Regions from separate parts of the Streptomyces sp. NPDC058371 genome, predicted to be linked through region 1. Evidence: riboswitches for the same ligand, from Rfam matches in the RefSeq annotation. Region 1 holds a riboswitch; each other region holds the start of a gene.
The links. Region 1 has a riboswitch for cobalamin ahead of metE (5-methyltetrahydropteroyltriglutamate--homocysteine S-methyltransferase). Riboswitches for the same ligand answer to the same signal wherever they lie in the genome.
Positions count from the first base shown of each region.

Region 2: linked by a shared signal. The riboswitch ahead of ACFWM2_RS16640 (ribonucleoside-diphosphate reductase subunit alpha) and the one ahead of metE (5-methyltetrahydropteroyltriglutamate--homocysteine S-methyltransferase) in region 1 are both predicted to bind cobalamin.
Region 3: linked by a shared signal. The riboswitch ahead of ACFWM2_RS08930 (CbtB-domain containing protein) and the one ahead of metE (5-methyltetrahydropteroyltriglutamate--homocysteine S-methyltransferase) in region 1 are both predicted to bind cobalamin.
Region 4: linked by a shared signal. The riboswitch ahead of ACFWM2_RS19310 (cobalamin biosynthesis protein) and the one ahead of metE (5-methyltetrahydropteroyltriglutamate--homocysteine S-methyltransferase) in region 1 are both predicted to bind cobalamin.

Region 1 covers NZ_JBHXJC010000001.1:1,367,634-1,371,799, reverse strand. Annotated here, with positions in the region: gene ACFWM2_RS05970 (DUF2470 domain-containing protein) at 1-573, opposite strand, end outside; cobalamin riboswitch at 1,358-1,581, shown strand; gene metE (5-methyltetrahydropteroyltriglutamate--homocysteine S-methyltransferase) at 1,747-4,065, shown strand.
Region 2 covers NZ_JBHXJC010000004.1:422,142-426,307, reverse strand. Annotated here, with positions in the region: gene mctP (monocarboxylate uptake permease MctP) at 1-592, shown strand, start outside; gene ACFWM2_RS16645 (GNAT family N-acetyltransferase) at 739-1,245, shown strand; cobalamin riboswitch at 1,291-1,432, shown strand; gene ACFWM2_RS16640 (ribonucleoside-diphosphate reductase subunit alpha) at 1,559-3,940, shown strand; gene ACFWM2_RS16635 (ribonucleotide-diphosphate reductase subunit beta) at 3,940-4,166, shown strand, end outside.
Region 3 covers NZ_JBHXJC010000002.1:309,789-313,954, forward strand. Annotated here, with positions in the region: gene ACFWM2_RS08915 (acyl-CoA dehydrogenase family protein) at 1-185, opposite strand, end outside; gene ACFWM2_RS08920 (TetR/AcrR family transcriptional regulator) at 441-1,034, shown strand; gene ACFWM2_RS08925 (CbtA family protein) at 1,095-1,868, opposite strand; gene ACFWM2_RS08930 (CbtB-domain containing protein) at 1,893-2,114, opposite strand; cobalamin riboswitch at 2,152-2,314, opposite strand; gene ACFWM2_RS08935 (histidine phosphatase family protein) at 2,438-3,022, shown strand; gene ACFWM2_RS08940 (four-helix bundle copper-binding protein) at 3,232-3,606, opposite strand; gene ACFWM2_RS08945 (methylated-DNA--[protein]-cysteine S-methyltransferase) at 3,866-4,166, shown strand, end outside.
Region 4 covers NZ_JBHXJC010000005.1:448,204-452,369, reverse strand. Annotated here, with positions in the region: gene ACFWM2_RS19325 (lysozyme) at 1-393, shown strand, start outside; gene ACFWM2_RS19320 (anion permease) at 570-1,835, shown strand; gene ACFWM2_RS19315 (hypothetical protein) at 1,848-2,069, shown strand; cobalamin riboswitch at 2,217-2,360, shown strand; gene ACFWM2_RS19310 (cobalamin biosynthesis protein) at 2,460-3,410, shown strand; gene ACFWM2_RS19305 (cobyric acid synthase) at 3,407-4,166, shown strand, end outside.

The DNA of each region.
Region 1 (4,166 bases):
GTATTCGAGACGCAGGGTCAGGCCGTAGCGGTCGATGCCCACCGGAAGCACACGCTGCACGCCGATGTCCGGGACCGGACGGGCGAGACGCAGAAGCAGCGGTACGAGTTCGCCGTGTTCGTCGATGAGATGGCTCAGCATGCCGGCCTCGACCGTGGCCAGCGGGTCGAGTTCGGTCGCCTCCAGTTCGTGGAGGGTCACGTACGCGCGCCCCTCGGCGTCCTCCAGCACCCCCTGCCCGAACTCCACGCACGTGCTCTCCTCGGCCTCGGGGTCGTACGGCGCCGCCAGCAGGCCGGTCAGGGTGACCCGGGCGCGCAGCCGGTCGCGTACGGGCGTGGGGGCAATGTCGGTGAGTTCCAAGCGGACGGGGATCCGCTCGCCCGACGGCGCGCCGGCGCCTTCGAACGGAGCGTGCAGGTGGAAGTGCCCCATGGTCCCGGTGTCTTCGAGACGGCGGACTTCAGTGTGCCGGCCATCGCTCACCACTGTCAGCGAATGAGCGGCGGCAAGGATCGAGCGGACGCGCTCAACTGCTGTCGGCGCGCTGGGACGTGTGGGGTTACGTCGCATCCGGGCCCTCCATGACAGACGGACACTTAGGTTTGCCTAACCTAACTTACTCCTCCTCTCGATGACCAGCCCGGACGCGGGTGCGCCGATCACATCCAGGCCCGCGACCTTCGCGAACCGGGCAGCCACATCACGAGGAGAGACCGGCGCGCGGCGCGCGAACGCCCCGACGGTCAGTCGCGGCCGAGCAGCACCATGGCCATCCGCTGGAGGGAACGGGTGAAGCGCCGCGGGTCGCCGGGCGGTGTCATGTGGCGGATCAGGTCGCCCTCGAAAACGGCGAGTACGGCGTGAGCCAGGAAGTCGGCGTCGAGATCGGGGCGACCGTCGGCGAACAGGCCGCTGAGGTGGCGGTGCCAGAACTGGTAACTGGGATCGGCGTACTTGCCTTCGGCGCAGGCCTGCCCGTGCGCGGACAGCAGGGCGGCGTTGCCTTCGGCGATCGCGCCGAGCCCGTCGAGGAAGGCGAGCAGTCGCTCCGGAGCGGGCGCCCCGGCACCCAGGGGCGGCGGTCCGTTCCGGACCGCGTCACGCAGTTGCCGGGACCTCTACCGGATACGGCACGAACGCGCCGCTGTTGGGGGCGATCCGCAGCGGGCGGCCGAGGGGTGGCACCGCGCGCCGGGGCGGTCGAGGCGTTCGCAGAGGCGGCACCCCTTGCCGATCGGGGTGACGGTGAGGGCGCGCGTGCGGCGCTTCCCGCCCGGTGGCGGCTGCGCCTTCCGTGGTCCAGCTCACCATCCGGATCCTGGACTCCGTGAGGCGCCGGATTGCCCCACCCTCTAGGCTGGCTGGTGCAGCTGGTTCGCCCCGTCCGCCAGGCGGGACGCGTCGCAAGAGGGAACCTGGTGGGAATCCGGGACTGCCCCGCAGCGGTGAGTGGGAACGACCGCCGTCATACGCACTGGACTCCGACGAACAGGGTCTGGGAAGCGACGGCCAGTAGGTGTCCTGTACGACGAGACGCGCCCACGAGTCCGAAGACCTGCCAACTGCCCACGTACGAACGATGCGTACGCGGACATCCCGGTGACCTCGTGGGCGGGTCGGCGTACATCTCAGACGGACGACCGCGCCTTGCCGCGCGGGGTTGTCTCCGTCGGGTTCGTCACCCCTTCGCGCTCGCGTCCTGTCGCCGGGATCTCAGGGATCCATCTCGCGAAGGAGATCTCCGTGACCACCAGGACCGCAGCCGCGGCAGCACAGGCCACCGTGTACGGCTACCCCCGCCAGGGCCCGAACCGGGAACTGAAGAAGGCGATCGAGGGCTACTGGAAGGGCCGCGTCAGCGCCGACACCCTCCGCGCGACCGCCGCCGAACTGCGCAGCACGAACTGGCAGCAGCTGGACGAGGCCGGCATCCACGAGGTGCCCACCGGCGACTTCTCGTACTACGACCACGTCCTCGACACCACCGTCATGGTGGGAGCCGTCCCCGCGCGCCACCGCGCCGCCGTCGAGGCGGACGCCCTGGACGGCTACTTCGCCATGGCCCGCGGCACCCAGGACGTGGCGCCGCTGGAGATGACGAAGTGGTTCGACACGAACTACCACTACCTCGTGCCCGAGTTGGGTCCGGACACGGTGTTCACGACCGACTCGACCAAGCAGGTCGCGGAGCTGAGCGAGGCCCTCGCCCTTGGCCTGACCGCCCGGCCCGTCCTGGTCGGCCCGGTCACCTATCTCCTGCTCGCCAAGCCCGCCCCGGGCGTGCCCGCGGACTTCGACCCGCTCGCCCTTCTCGACCGACTGCTGCCGGTGTACGCCGAGGTCCTCGCCGACCTGAGCGCCGCGGGCGCGCGGTGGGTACAGCTGGACGAGCCCGCCCTCGTCCAGGACCGCACCCCGGGCGAGCTGAACGCCGCCGCGCGTGCCTACCGCGACCTCGGTGCCCTCACCGACCGGCCGAAGCTGCTGGTCGCCTCGTACTTCGACCGGCTCGGTGACGCGCTCCCGGTGCTGGCCAAGGCTCCGGTCGACGGTCTCGCCCTCGACTTCACCGAGGCCGCCGCCGGCAACCTGGACGCCCTGGCCGCGGTGGGCGGCCTCCCCGGCAAGCGCCTCGTCGCGGGAGTGGTCAACGGCCGCAACATCTGGGTGAACGACCTGGAGAGGTCGCTGGCCACCCTCGCCACCCTGCTCGGACTGGCGGAACGGGTCGACGTGGCGGCCTCCTGCTCCCTCCTCCACGTGCCGCTCGACTCCGCCCTGGAGCGGGACATCGACCCGCAGGTGCTGAGCTGGCTCGCCTTCGCCCGCCAGAAGACGGCCGAGATCGTCACCCTCGCCAAGGGCCTCGCTGAGGGCACCGAGCCGATCACCACCGAACTCGCCGCCAACCGCGCGGCCTTGGCCTCCCGCGCGAGCTCGCCGATCACCCGCGACCCTGCCGTGCGGGCCCGCGCGGCCGCCGTCACGGAGGCCGAGGGGCGCCGCTCCCAGCCGTACGCCGAGCGGACCGCGGCCCAGCGCGCTCACCTCGGCCTGCCCCTGCTGCCGACCACCACCATCGGCTCCTTCCCCCAGACCGGCGAACTGCGTACCGCCCGCGCCGATCTCCGCGCACACCGGATCGACACGGCGGGCTACGAGGAGCGGATCAAGGCGGAGATCCAGGAAGTGATCTCCTTCCAGGAGAAGACCGGCCTGGACGTCCTCGTGCACGGCGAGGCCGAACGCAACGACATGGTCCAGTACTTCGCCGAACAGCTCACCGGCTACCTCGCCACCCAGCAGGGGTGGGTGCAGTCCTACGGCACCCGTTACGTCCGTCCGCCGGTCCTGGTCGGGGACATCTCCCGCCCCGAGCCGATGACGGTGCGCTGGACGACGTACGCCCAGTCCCTCACCTCACGCCCCGTCAAGGGCATGCTCACCGGTCCCGTCACCATGCTCGCCTGGTCCTTCGTCCGCGACGACCAGCCCCTCGGCGACACCGCCCGCCAGGTCGCCCTCGCGCTGCGCGACGAGGTGAACGACCTTGAGGCGGCCGGGAGTTCCGTGATCCAGGTCGACGAGCCCGCGCTGCGCGAGACGCTCCCGCTGCGAGCGGCCGACCACCCGGCTTACCTTGCGTGGGCCACGGAGGCCTTCCGGCTCAGCACGAGCGGCGTGCGCCCGGACACGCAGATCCACACCCACATGTGCTACGCCGAGTTCGGTGACATCGTGCAGGCCATCGACGACCTCGACGCCGACGTCATCAGCCTGGAGGCCGCCCGCTCCCACATGCAGGTCGCCCGCGAACTGGCCGCCCACAGCTACCCGCGCGAGGCCGGACCCGGCGTGTACGACATCCACTCCCCGCGCGTCCCGAGCTCCGAGGAGGCGGCCGAACTGCTCCGCAAGGGCCTTGCGGCCATCCCCGCCGAGCGGCTGTGGGTCAACCCCGACTGCGGCCTGAAGACCCGCGGCTGGCCCGAGACCCGCGCGTCACTGGAGAACCTGGTCACCGCGGCCCGCACCGTCCGCGAGGAACTCTCCGCGTCCTGACACGGCGACCGTTGGACCGGGAAGGGCGCGTTCGGCTCGGAGGTCGTCCGGATCGCCGTGCCGCACGTGCCCTTGGGCTTCAGGAGGCGTCGCGCACTGTC
Region 2 (4,166 bases), on a different contig from region 1:
TGGCATCGGCGCGCTGGTGCCGGCGGCCATCATGTCGATCGCGGCCGCGAATCTCTTCACCCGCAACATCTACAAGGACTTCATCAAGCCGGACGCGACGCCGAAGCAGGAGACCCAGGTCTCCAAGCTGGTCTCGCTGCTGGTGAAGGTGGGCGCGCTGGTCTTCGTCCTCACCATGGACAAGACCGTCGCGATCAACTTCCAGCTCCTGGGCGGCATCTGGATCCTGCAGACCTTCCCGGCCCTGGTCGGCGGCCTGTTCACCCGCTGGTTCCACCGCTGGGCGCTGCTCGCGGGCTGGGCGGTCGGCATGGTGTACGGCACGCTCGCCGCGTACGGCGTCGCCTCGCCGACCCAGAAGCACTTCGGCGGCAGCTCGAAGGAGATCCCCGGCATCGGCGAGATCGGCTACATCGGTCTCACGGCGTTCGTCATGAACATCGTGGTGACCGTCGTCCTCACCTTCGCCCTGCGGGCCTTCAAGGCGCCGGACGGCATCGACGAGACGTCCCCGGAGGACTACACGGTGGACGCGGGCGACGCGGGCGTGCAGGTCGAGCTGCCGCCGGCCACGGCGGGCACGACGCACTGACCGGGTCCCGCACCCGGTTCCGGTCCCGCACCCCCTGACGGGCCGCCGGTCTCGTACCCGAGGACGGCCCGTGGTTCGCGTACCCCTCGACGGGCCGCCGAGAAATTCGGCGGCCCGTCGTCGTGCCCGTCCGGCACACTCCCCGCATGGACATCGTCATCAGGCGGGCGCGGCCCGAGGAGTACGCGACCGTAGGGGAACTCACCGCCCAGGCGTATCTCGGCGACGGCCTCCTCGACTTCGGGGAGAGCGACGAGTACCTCGGGGAGCTGCGGGACGTGGCGAAGCGGGCGGCGGCGGCCGATGCGCTCGTCGCCGTCGAGGGCGCCCGGGTGCTCGGCGGGGTGACTTTCGTGCCGGCCGGCGGGCCCATGGCCGACATCGCGCGGTCCGGCGAGGCGGAGGTGCGGATGCTCGCCGTCGCGCGCGAGGACCGGGGGCGAGGCGCCGGCGCGGCCCTCGTCCACGCGTGCGTCGAGCGGGCCCGCGAGGTCGACGGCTGCGTCCGCGTCGTGCTCTCCACCCAGCGGACCATGCACGCGGCCCACCGCCTCTACGAACGGTTCGGCTTCACACGCTGCCCCGAGCGCGACTGGAACCCGCTCCCGGACATCGACGACATCCTGCTGCTCACCTATGAGTTGACGCTCTGACACGCTCCGAGAACGGCGCGACACAAGATGTGGGGGTGCCACCGCAGCCCGGCACAAGATGTATGCTCGTGCTCGCTGTCGTCGCAGGGGAATCCGGTGCGAATCCGGAACTGTCCCGCAACGGTGTACTTGTGCGCGTATGCGCACTCGGTCAGTCCGAGGACCTGCCGACAGCGCGCCCCGGCCACCCGGCCCGGGCGCCGACGACGTCCGGGTCTCGTGGAATGGGCCGGTGGACGCACGCGTACCGGCAAGGTGTCGCGTGTCCCGCTGCCCTCCGCAAGGCCCCGTGCCGAGCGAGGGAGAGCCCCACGTGACCATCGCGCCAGCCGATCCGGCCACAGCGACACCGTCCGCGACGTCGGTGGAGACGGACGGTCCCGGTGCCGCACTGCTGCGGACCCTGACCCGCCTCACCGCCGACCTCCCCGGCGCCGACCCCGGCCGGGTCGCCGCCGCCGCGCTGCGCGGCCGGTCCGCCCGCGCGGATGAGGCGGAGCTGCGCGAACTGGCCACCGAGGGGGCCGCCGGACTCATCTCCGAGGACCCCGTCTACTCGCGGCTGGCCGCCCGGCTGCTGACGATCAGCATCGCCGCCGAGGCCGCCTCGCAGGGCGTCACGTCGTTCTCCGGGTCCATCACCACGGGCCACCGCGAGGGTCTGATCGCCGACCGCACGGCCGCGTTCGTACGCCTGCACGCGACCCGTCTGGACGCGCTGATCGACCTCGAAGGCGACGACCGCTTCGGCTACTTCGGGCTGCGCACGCTGCACAGCCGCTATCTGCTCCGGCACCCCATCACCCGGCAGGTCATCGAGACGCCCCAGCACTTCATGCTGCGGGTGGCGAGCGGTCTCGCCGAGGACGACTCGACCCGCGCACTCGACGAAGTCGCCGCGCTCTACGGCCTGATGAGCCGCCTCGACTATCTGCCGTCCTCCCCCACGCTCTTCAACTCCGGTACGCGGCACCCGCAGATGTCGTCCTGCTACCTCCTCGACTCCCCGCTGGACGAGCTGGACTCCATCTACGACCGCTACCACCAGGTGGCCCGGCTCTCGAAGCACGCCGGCGGCATCGGCCTGTCGTACTCCCGGATCCGCTCCCGGGGTTCGCTGATCCGCGGCACGAACGGGCACTCCAACGGCATCGTCCCGTTCCTGAAGACCCTCGACGCCTCGGTGGCCGCGGTGAACCAGGGCGGCAGGCGCAAGGGCGCGGCCGCGGTGTACCTGGAGACCTGGCACTCCGACATCGAGGAGTTCCTGGAGCTGCGCGACAACACCGGTGAGGACGCCCGCCGTACGCACAACCTGAACCTCGCGCACTGGATCCCGGACGAGTTCATGCGCCGGGTCGACACGAACGGCGTCTGGTCGCTCTTCTCCCCCGCCGACGTGCCCGAGCTGGTCGACCTGTGGGGCGACGAGTTCGACGCCGCGTACCGCAAGGCGGAGGAAGCCGGGCTCGCCAAGAAGACGATCCCGGCCCGCGACCTGTACGGCCGCATGATGCGCACCCTCGCGCAGACCGGCAACGGCTGGATGACCTTCAAGGACGCCGCCAACCGCACCGCCAACCAGACCGCGGAGCCGGGCCACACCGTCCACTCCTCGAACCTGTGCACCGAGATCCTGGAGGTCACGGACGACGGGGAGACGGCCGTCTGCAACCTCGGGTCGGTCAACCTGGGCGCCTTCGTGGTCGACGGCGACATCGACTGGGAGCGGCTGGACGCCACCGTGCGCACCGCGGTGACCTTCCTCGACCGGGTCGTCGACATCAACTTCTACCCGACCGAGCAGGCGGGCCGTTCCAACGCCAAGTGGCGGCCGGTGGGCCTCGGCGCGATGGGTCTGCAGGACGTCTTCTTCAAGCTGCGGCTGCCCTTCGACTCGCCCGCCGCCCGCGCGCTCTCCACCCGGATCGCCGAACGCGTGATGCTCGCCGCGTACGAGGCCTCCGCCGACCTCGCGGAGCGCAACGGCCCGCTGCCGGCCTGGGAGAAGACCCGTACCGCCCGCGGTGTCCTGCACCCCGACCACTTCGACGTCGAGCTGAACTGGCCGGAGCGCTGGGCGGCCCTGCGGGAACGTATCGCCGCGGTGGGCATGCGCAACTCGCTGCTCCTCGCGATCGCGCCGACCGCGACCATCGCGTCCATCGCGGGCGTCTACGAGTGCATCGAGCCGCAGGTCTCCAACCTGTTCAAGCGCGAGACGCTGTCCGGCGAGTTCCTCCAGGTCAACTCCTACCTGGTGGAGGAGCTGAAGAAGCTCGGCGTGTGGGATGCGCAGACCCGGGAGGCGTTGCGCGAGTCGAGTGGCTCGGTGCAGGGCTTCACCTGGGTGCCCCAGGACGTCCGCGACCTCTACCGCACGGCGTGGGAGATCCCGCAGCGCGGCCTGATCGACATGGCCGCGGCCCGCACCCCGTTCCTCGACCAGGCCCAGTCGCTGAACCTGTTCCTGGAGACGCCGACCATCGGCAAGCTCTCCTCGATGTACGCGTACGCCTGGAAGTCGGGCCTGAAGACGACGTACTACCTGCGCTCGCGCCCGGCGACCCGGATCGCCCGTGCCGCGCAGGCGCAGGCGCAGCCCGAGAAGACCATCCCCGTCCAGCAGGTCGCCGACCCCGACGCCGTCGCCTGCTCCCTTGAGAACCCCGAGTCCTGCGAGGCCTGCCAGTAATGACCGCCGCACCTGAGAAGACCGAGAAGAACCTGCTCGACCCGGGCTTCGAGCTGACCCTGCGTCCCATGCGCTACCCGGACTTCTACGAGCGCTACCGGGACGCGATCAAGAACACCTGGACCGTGGAGGAGGTCGACCTCCACTCGGACGTCGCCGACCTCGCGAAGCTGTCGCAGGGCGAGCAGCACATGATCGGCCGGCTGGTCGCGTTCTTCGCGACGGG
Region 3 (4,166 bases), on a different contig from region 1:
TCCTTGGGCCAGCCGACGCCCAGCCAGCCGTCCGCGCCGAGCCTGCGGATGGTGTCGCGGTAGAAGCGCTTCTGCGCCGCCGGGTCGGAGTAGCGGGCGTAGGCGTTGTCCGGCACCAACTCGGCGAAGTAGCCGCGCAGTTCGGTGCGCAGCTGGTGCTGCTCGGGCGTGTATTCGAGATGCACGGCGCCTCCTGGCCCCCAGTGGACCGGTCGGTCCCACCCGGACTTGACGGCGCACACAGTAGAACTCGTTCCAGAAATTGGGAATGCCGATGACGCGCCCGGACCGCCGGAGGTACCTCCGGGGGCCGTCCCCGCGCATGTCCTGATCGGCGCCCGGGACGTAGCATGCGAGAAGTTCCCCGGGGACACTCCTCCCATCAGCGGTTTCCCGGGAGTGCACGAGCGGCGCGACGACGATCATGGACGACACGCCTCATGAAGACCGACAAGCACGACGCCGGGGGCGGACAGGCATCCCCTCCCCACAGACCTGCGCTGAGCCGCTCGTACATAGCGGCGGCGGCGCTGGCGCTGATCGACGCCAACGGCCTGCGCGCCTTCTCCATGCGCAAGCTCGGCGCGGGGCTCGGCGTCGACCCGATGGCCGCGTACCGCTACTTCAAGGACCAGGAGGCGCTGTTCGACGGTGTCGCCGAGCTGCTCTTCGACGAGCTCGACGTCGACTCGCTGCCCTGGGAGAGCACCTGGCGTGCGGTGGCCGAGCGGTACTGCCGGCAGTTGCGGGACACGCTGGTCGGCCATCCGCACGCCGTCGCGGTGTTCGCGACCCATCCGGTCCGCTCGCGCGCGGCGGTCGACGCGAGCGCACGGCTGACCGAGCAGCTCCGGGCGGCCGGCTTCGGGCCCGCTCACGCGGGTCACGTCGTTCGCTGCCTGCGCGAGTTCACCGTCGGGCACGCGCTGAGCCTGGCGGTGCTGCGCCCCGGTGCCGAGGCCGGCGACGACCCCGCCGAACAGTTCGAGACCGGGCTGACCGCGATGCTGGACGGATTCGAGCGGCTGACCTGAGGCGCCGAAAGCGGGCCGGCGCCGGTTCCTCTGGAGCCCGGCCCCGATCCCGCTCGCCGCTCAGGGCGCCACGGAAGCCGCCGGCACGGCGGCATTCTCCTGCTGCTGGGGTTCCGAGGTGGCCGGCGCCGGAGTCAGCAGCCGCTGGGCCAGCACACCGAAGACGAGCCCGAAGGCGGTCCACAGGGTCAGCTGGATGGCCAGCGCCGCGAGCCGGAACTGCCACAGCAGGGTGGCCGAGAAGTCCTTCGGCACCTCGTTGACCGCCGGCAGGAAGGCGTACGCGAGACCGGTGGCGAGGACGAAGAACGCGCCCGCCACCAGCGTGGCGTTCCAGTTCCCGAGGCGGGGCGCCAGGCGTCTGCCGAGGATCACCGTGGCGACGGCGAGCAGCACGCTGAGCACCATCATCAGGAAGTACAGCGTCGTGCGCTTGCCGATGGTGTCGGGGTCACCGACGGACGGCGGGTTGGCCGGGTACTTGAGGAACGGCACGACGTAGACCGCGAGCAGGCCCGCCGTCGACAGGAGCAGCGCGCTCGCACGCGGCCCGAACCGCCCGATCCGGCCGAGCGCGAAGCAGTACGCGAGGGCCGCGATGCCGCCGAACGCGACCCCGTAGACGAGCACGCCGGTGGCAAGACCGCCGGTGGACTGCATGGTGCGGGTGACCGCCTCCATGCCGTGCTCGTGCGTGTGCGCCTCCTCGTAGGCGATCGCCGTGTCGACGCGCGGCTCACCCAGGAAGTAGGCGACGACCAGGGCGAGCAGACCGGCGGCGAGACCCGCCAGCATGCCGCGCACCAGAAGATTTCTGACCATTGCGGAGTTCATGGACTCGTACGCTTCCTCGCGCCGTCAGTGGCAGGGGAAGCCGAGCAGGTGGCGGGCGTCGTGGACCCACTCGTGCACGTTCTCGCCGGACACGACCGAGGTGGCGCCCTGCTCGGCGCCGACGAAGTAGAGCAGGACCAGCATCAGGATGCCGAAGAAGACCGCCCAGGGGACGATCGCGCCGATCGGCAGCTTGGCGGGTACGGCGGTGGGGGTGACAGTCGGCTGAGCGACGGACTGCGCCATGTGGCAGGACCTCCTGGGGAACTCGCGTCCCGTCTTGGTGGTGCACAGGACGACGGCCGCGGGTCTGACTTGCTCGACCTTCGCCGCCCTTGGCAAGGGGCGGCTCTTGTGGGCTTACAGTGGCGCGACCGTGCCGGACTTCCACCGGACTTCCGCCGAACCGTCGTCAATATCGTCGAGACCGTACCGCGAAGCGGGAGCCCGGCCAAGGGCGCACGGAGCGCACGCTTTGCGCCCCCGTCACCCGGACGCGCCGCCAACTCCCTTGTCGCGTACGGCTTTCGAGCAGGAGAGGGACGCGTCGTGAACGCGAGAACTGGCCGATGACAAGTCGAGTGATCTTGATCTCAGCGGCGTCCAGCGAGGCCCTGCGCCAGGCCCGCTTCGACGACGGCTGCCCGGTCGACGCCGCCGGGCTCAGGCGTGCGCGGGCGGCGGCGGGCGCCGTTCCGGGCGCGGAGCGGCGGTGGGTCTCCCCCGGCGTGCGCTGCCGTGACACCGCCGATGCGCTCGGCCTCGCCGCCGCGGTGGAGGTGCCCGAACTGACCGGCCTCGACGTGGGCCGCTGGCGCGGCGCGACCCTGGACGAGGTGAGCGCGAAGGAGCCGGACTCGGTGGCCCGCTGGCTGACGGACCCGGAGTCCGCACCGCACGACGGGGAATCGGTCCGGGATTTCTGCGACCGGATCGCGCGCTGGCTGGACACGGCCGCGCCGCTCACGGGCCGGAGCGTCGCCGTGGTGGAGCCGGAGGTCGTCCGGGCCACGGTGGTACGGGCCCTCGGCGCCCCCGAGTCGGCGTTCTGGCGGGTCGACGTGCCGCCACTGACAGCCACGGAGCTCAGCGGACGCTCGGGCCGCTGGAACGTACGGACGGGACGGCCGTTGGAGGGTTCGGACGCCGACTGAGTGCAGGACGCGGCCCAATGCCCCGCATACGGCCTGCGGTTGAGCCCCCCGCTGCACGAGGGCCTGCCGAACCCGACGCCGCACGCGGACCTGCCGAACCCCGCCCCGCGCCGAAGGCGATCCGGCTGAGTACGGCGGAGGGCCCGTCACCGTACGCGGGCCGCCTTCGCACGTGCCCGCACGGACCCACCTGCGCGGGCCGACCGACCTCAGCGCAGTGTGGCCATGAAGTCCGCGCAGGCCTGAGCGCACTCGCGGCAGGCCTTGGCGCTGTCCTCCGCGCCCGCGTACTCCTCGAAGATCTCGGCGCACTCCAGGCACACCGTCCGGCACCACTCCAACTGGATGCGGATCGTGGCCTCGTTCTGGCTCGTCTGCTCGGACAGCATGCGGCACGTCGCGTCGCACACCTCCGCGCACAGGATGCCCTGGCGTCGTACGCGTTCCTGGTCTTCGGGGCCGTCCGGGTCGGCGAGGCTCGCGCGCAAGGCGCACGCTCGTGCACAGTCGGTACACGCCTGGGCACAGGTGAAACGATCCTCAAGGAACCGGAAGAGCTCCTCCTGGGATGCTGTTGTGGTCACGCGGAGCGGGTTGCCGCGGTCGAGCGTGTCAAACCCTGCGCCCCTGATCGGGCGGTTCAGGCGATGACGAGAGACACTCGCGTGCCGGTGGCGGACAGGACTCCGACGAGCCCCGCGGCCCTCCCTCGCCCGAGCGCAGTAAGGCCGCAGTACGGCGTCCGAATCCCGCCGGTTCCTGCGGCGGGCATGCCCCACAGTGGACGTAGGGAGACACCGGCCCGGGCCTCCTGAACTGCGCGCTCCCGAAGGGACAGGACTCATGACGCTCCATACGACGATCGACAGCCCGCTGGGTGAACTGCTGCTCGTGGGCGAGGAGTCGGTGACCGCGAAGGGCGGCACGGCGCTCGTCTCGCTGTCGATGCCGGGACAGCGGCACACCGCCGTCGTGCGGCACGGCTGGATCGAGGACGCGGACGCGTTCACCGAGATCGCCGCCCAGCTGCGCGGGTACTTCGACGGCACGCTCATCCGTTTCGACATCGAGTACGCGGGCGGCGGCAGCGACTTCCGCCAGCGGGTGTGGGAAGCCCTGGACAGCATCCCGTACGGGACGACCC
Region 4 (4,166 bases), on a different contig from region 1:
AACGGCGGCACCTGGCGCGCGGACGGCTGGACGCTGCCGCCCGCGCTCGACATCGAGTACAACCCGTACGGCAAGAAGTGCTACGGCCTGAGCAGGACCGCGATGGTGAAGTGGATCAAGGCGTTCAGCGACGAGGTCAAGCGGGCGACCGGCCGTCGACCGGTGATCTACACGACCACCCACTGGTGGAACGACTGCACCGGCGCCAGCCGCGCCTTCGCCTCGAACCACGCCCTGTGGCTCGCCCGCTACGACTCGGCCGACCCCGGAACGCTGCCCGCAGGCTGGACGTTCTGGACGTTCTGGCAGTACGACAACAGTGGCAGCCTTCCTGGTGACCAGAATCTCTTCAACGGATCCCTGGCGCGGCTGAAGACGTTCGCGAAGGGGTAGCAGCCGCGCCGGAGCCCAATATTCCGGCTCTGTTCGACACACGAGCCGCCGCTTCGACACAAGTGGAGTGGCGACACGCCGATTGGGTCACTCCTCCGCCCGCCCCAGTTCATCTTCCGTTCACCCAGGTTGCCTACGGTCCTTGTGCCACTGACGTCAAACAGAAGCCTGGGTAAATGGAACACATCACGCTTCTCCTCGGGATCGTGATCGTCACCGCTCTCGTGTTCGATTTCACGAACGGTTTCCACGACACTGCCAACGCGATGGCGACGACCATCTCGACCGGCGCTCTGAAACCCAAGACGGCGGTGGCCATGTCCGCCGTGCTGAACCTGGTCGGCGCATTCCTCTCCGTGGAGGTCGCCAAGACGATCTCCGGCGGCATCATCAACGAAGAGGGAATCCGCACCGAGGTGATCTTCGCGGCGCTCGTCGGCGCCATTCTCTGGAATCTGCTGACCTGGCTCCTGGGTCTGCCCTCCAGTTCCTCCCACGCACTCTTCGGCGGCCTCATCGGCGCCGCGGTCATGTCGGCCGGCTGGTCGTCGGTGAACGGCTCGACCGTCGTCAGCAAGGTCCTGATCCCCGCGGTCGCCGCTCCCCTGGTGGCCGGCCTGGCCGCACTACTGGCGACGCGCCTGTCGTACGTCATCGGCCGGCGCGCCGACGAGAAGGCGACCGCGAAGGGCTATCGCGCGGGCCAGATCGCCTCCGCGGGCCTGGTCTCGCTGGCCCACGGCACCAACGACGCGCAGAAGACCATGGGCATCATCACCCTCGCCCTGGTCACCGGCGGTGTGATCGCCCCGGACTCCAACCCTCCCACCTGGGTCATCGTCTCGGCCGGTATGGCCATCGCGCTCGGCACCTACCTCGGCGGCTGGCGCATCATCCGCACGATGGGCAAGGGCCTCACCGACCTCGCCCCGCAGCAGGGCTTCGCCGCCCAGACCAGCGCGGCCACGGTCATCCTGGCCTCCTCGCACCTGGGCTTCTCGCTCTCCACCACCCAGTCCTGCTCCGGCGCGGTGATGGGCGCCGGCCTCGGCCGCAAGGGCGGGGTCGTCCGCTGGTCGACCGCGACCCGGATGTTCGTCGCCTGGGGTCTGACGCTGCCGGCCGCCGGGCTCGTCGGCGCCGGCGCGGAGTTCCTCACCCAGCAGGGCACCTGGGGCATCGTCGCCACGGGCGCGCTGCTCCTGACCGGAGCCGGCGTCATCTGGACGCTGTCGCGCCGCAAGCCGGTCACCATCGACAACGTGAACGACGTCGACGCCGAGCCCGCGGGCGTCGTCACGACCGCGATCATCGCTGTCACCCCGCCGCCTGCGGGCCCGATCGCCACGGTCGGCGCCGATCTCGACGCCCACCTGATGACGACCATCCCGGCGCCGGACCCCGGCCCCTCCGCCGAGCCCACCCGCCCGGCCACGGTCTAAGGAACGAACAGCATGCACATCGACTGGGCAGCCCTCGGCTCCGTCTTCGGAGTCAGCCTCGTGGCCACCGTGGCCCTCGTCGGCCTCTTCACCCTGGGCGTCGTCGGCCTCGCCAAGCGCGAGTCCGCCTCGGCACAGGGCGGTTCGGCCGCCTTCGCGGTCACCGGCGCGTACGCCTGCTTCGCCGCCTGCGCGGCGGCGGTGGCGTACGGCATCTATCTGATCGTCGCCTGACACCCGGAAGGACTCGGGAGCCGGATACCCAAAACCGGCGAAAAGCGCATCACTTCACGTGGGGTGCGGGACGGATCGACGTCCCGCACCCCACGCGTGTGTGGGCCTTCGCACACTCTCCCTCCGCAGGTCAACAGCAAGTTGACGGGTGTTCTCACCCCGTGGTGGACTGCCGGAGCCAAGTACGGCGGCAGGAGAGGAAGCCGGTGCGAATCCGGCGCGGTCCCGCCACTGTCACCGGGGAAGAGAATCCCCGGGAGCCAGGAACTCTCACCGCCGGTCTCGTCGAACCAGGGCGTGGACACCCTGAGTGAGGACATATCGCCATGCGCGGCTGCCCCAATGCGTTGAGTACCCCGGTCCGAGCCGACGTTCCGGTCGGCTGAACCGATGCGTGCCGATCGCGTCTTCGCGTACGGCACCGCCGCCGGCCTCCTCGGTGACCTGCTCCTCGGCGATCCCCGCCGCGGGCACCCGGTCGCCGTCTTCGGGCGGGCCGCGGGTGCCGTGGAGCGGACGTTGTGGCGCGACCACCGCGGGTGGGGCGCACTGCACACCGCCGTCTGCGCGGGCGGTGCCGCCGGGCTCGCCGCCCTCGCGAGCCGTTCCCTGCGAAGCTCCGGTGCCGCCTCCCTCGCGCTGACCGCCACCGCCACCTGGGCCGTCGTGGGCGGGACCTCCCTCGCCCGGGAGGCCCGGGCGATCGGCGGTGCGCTGGCGGCCGGGGACATCGAGGTGGCCCGGGAGCGGCTGCCGCATCTGTGCGGGCGGGATCCTCAGGCACTCGACGCGGACGGAATCGCGCGTGCCGTCGTCGAGTCCGTGGCCGAGAACACCTCCGACGCCGTGGTGGGAGCGCTCGTGTGGGGCGCCGTGGCCGGTGTGCCCGGGCTGGCCGGCTTCCGGGCCGTCAACACACTGGACGCCATGGTCGGGCACAGGTCCGCCAAGTACCGCCGCTTCGGCTGGGCTTCGGCGCGGCTCGACGACGTCATGGGGTGGCCCGGCGCCCGGCTGACCGCCGTACTCGCCGCCGTCGCGGGCAGCGACCCGCGCGGCGCCGTACGCGCCTGGCGCGAGGACGCCGGCCGGCACCCCAGTCCCAACGCCGGCCCCGTCGAAGCCTCGTTCGCGGGCGCGCTCGGCGTGCGGCTCGGCGGCACCCTCGCGTACGGGGGCCGGGTCGAGCACCGGCCCGTCCTCAACGAGACCGGGCGGGCCGTCGAAGTCGCCGACATCGAGCGGGCCGTACGGCTGTCGCGGCGGGTGAGCACGCTCGCCCTGGCTGCCTGTACCGCCGGACAACTGCTGTTCAAGAGCAAGAGGGGGGCCGCGTCATGAGCGGCGGACTGCTGATCGCCGGAACGACCTCCGACGCAGGCAAGAGCGTCGTGACCGCCGGGATCTGCCGGTGGCTGGTGCGCCAGGGTGTGAAGGTCGCGCCCTTCAAGGCGCAGAACATGTCCCTGAACTCGTTCGTCACGCGCGAGGGCGCCGAGATCGGACGGGCCCAGGCCATGCAGGCCCAGGCCGCCCGGGTGGAGCCCACCGCGCAGATGAACCCGGTACTGCTGAAGCCGGGCGGTGACCGCAGCAGCCAAGTGGTGCTGATGGGCAGGCCGGTGGGCGAGATGACCGCGCGCGGCTATCACGGCGGACGCCAGGAGGCACTGCTCGGGACCGTCCTCGACTGTCTGGCCGAGTTGCGGGGCACGTATGACGCGGTGATCTGTGAAGGGGCAGGCAGCCCGGCCGAGATCAATCTGCGGCGGACCGACATCGTGAACATGGGGATCGCGCGGAACGCGCGGCTGCCCGTGCTCGTGGTCGGGGACATCGACCGCGGCGGTGTCTTCGCGTCCTTCTTCGGGACGGTCGCGCTGCTGAGCCGCGCGGACCAGGAGCTCGTCGCCGGGTTCCTGGTCAACAAGTTCCGCGGCGACGTCTCCCTGCTGGAACCGGGGCTCGACATGCTCCGGGGCCTGACCGGACGGCCCTCTTACGGCGTGCTGCCGTTCCGGCACGGTCTGGGGATCGACGAGGAGGACGGGCTGCGGGTGTCGCTGCGCGGGACCGTGCGCGAGTCCGTGGTGGCAC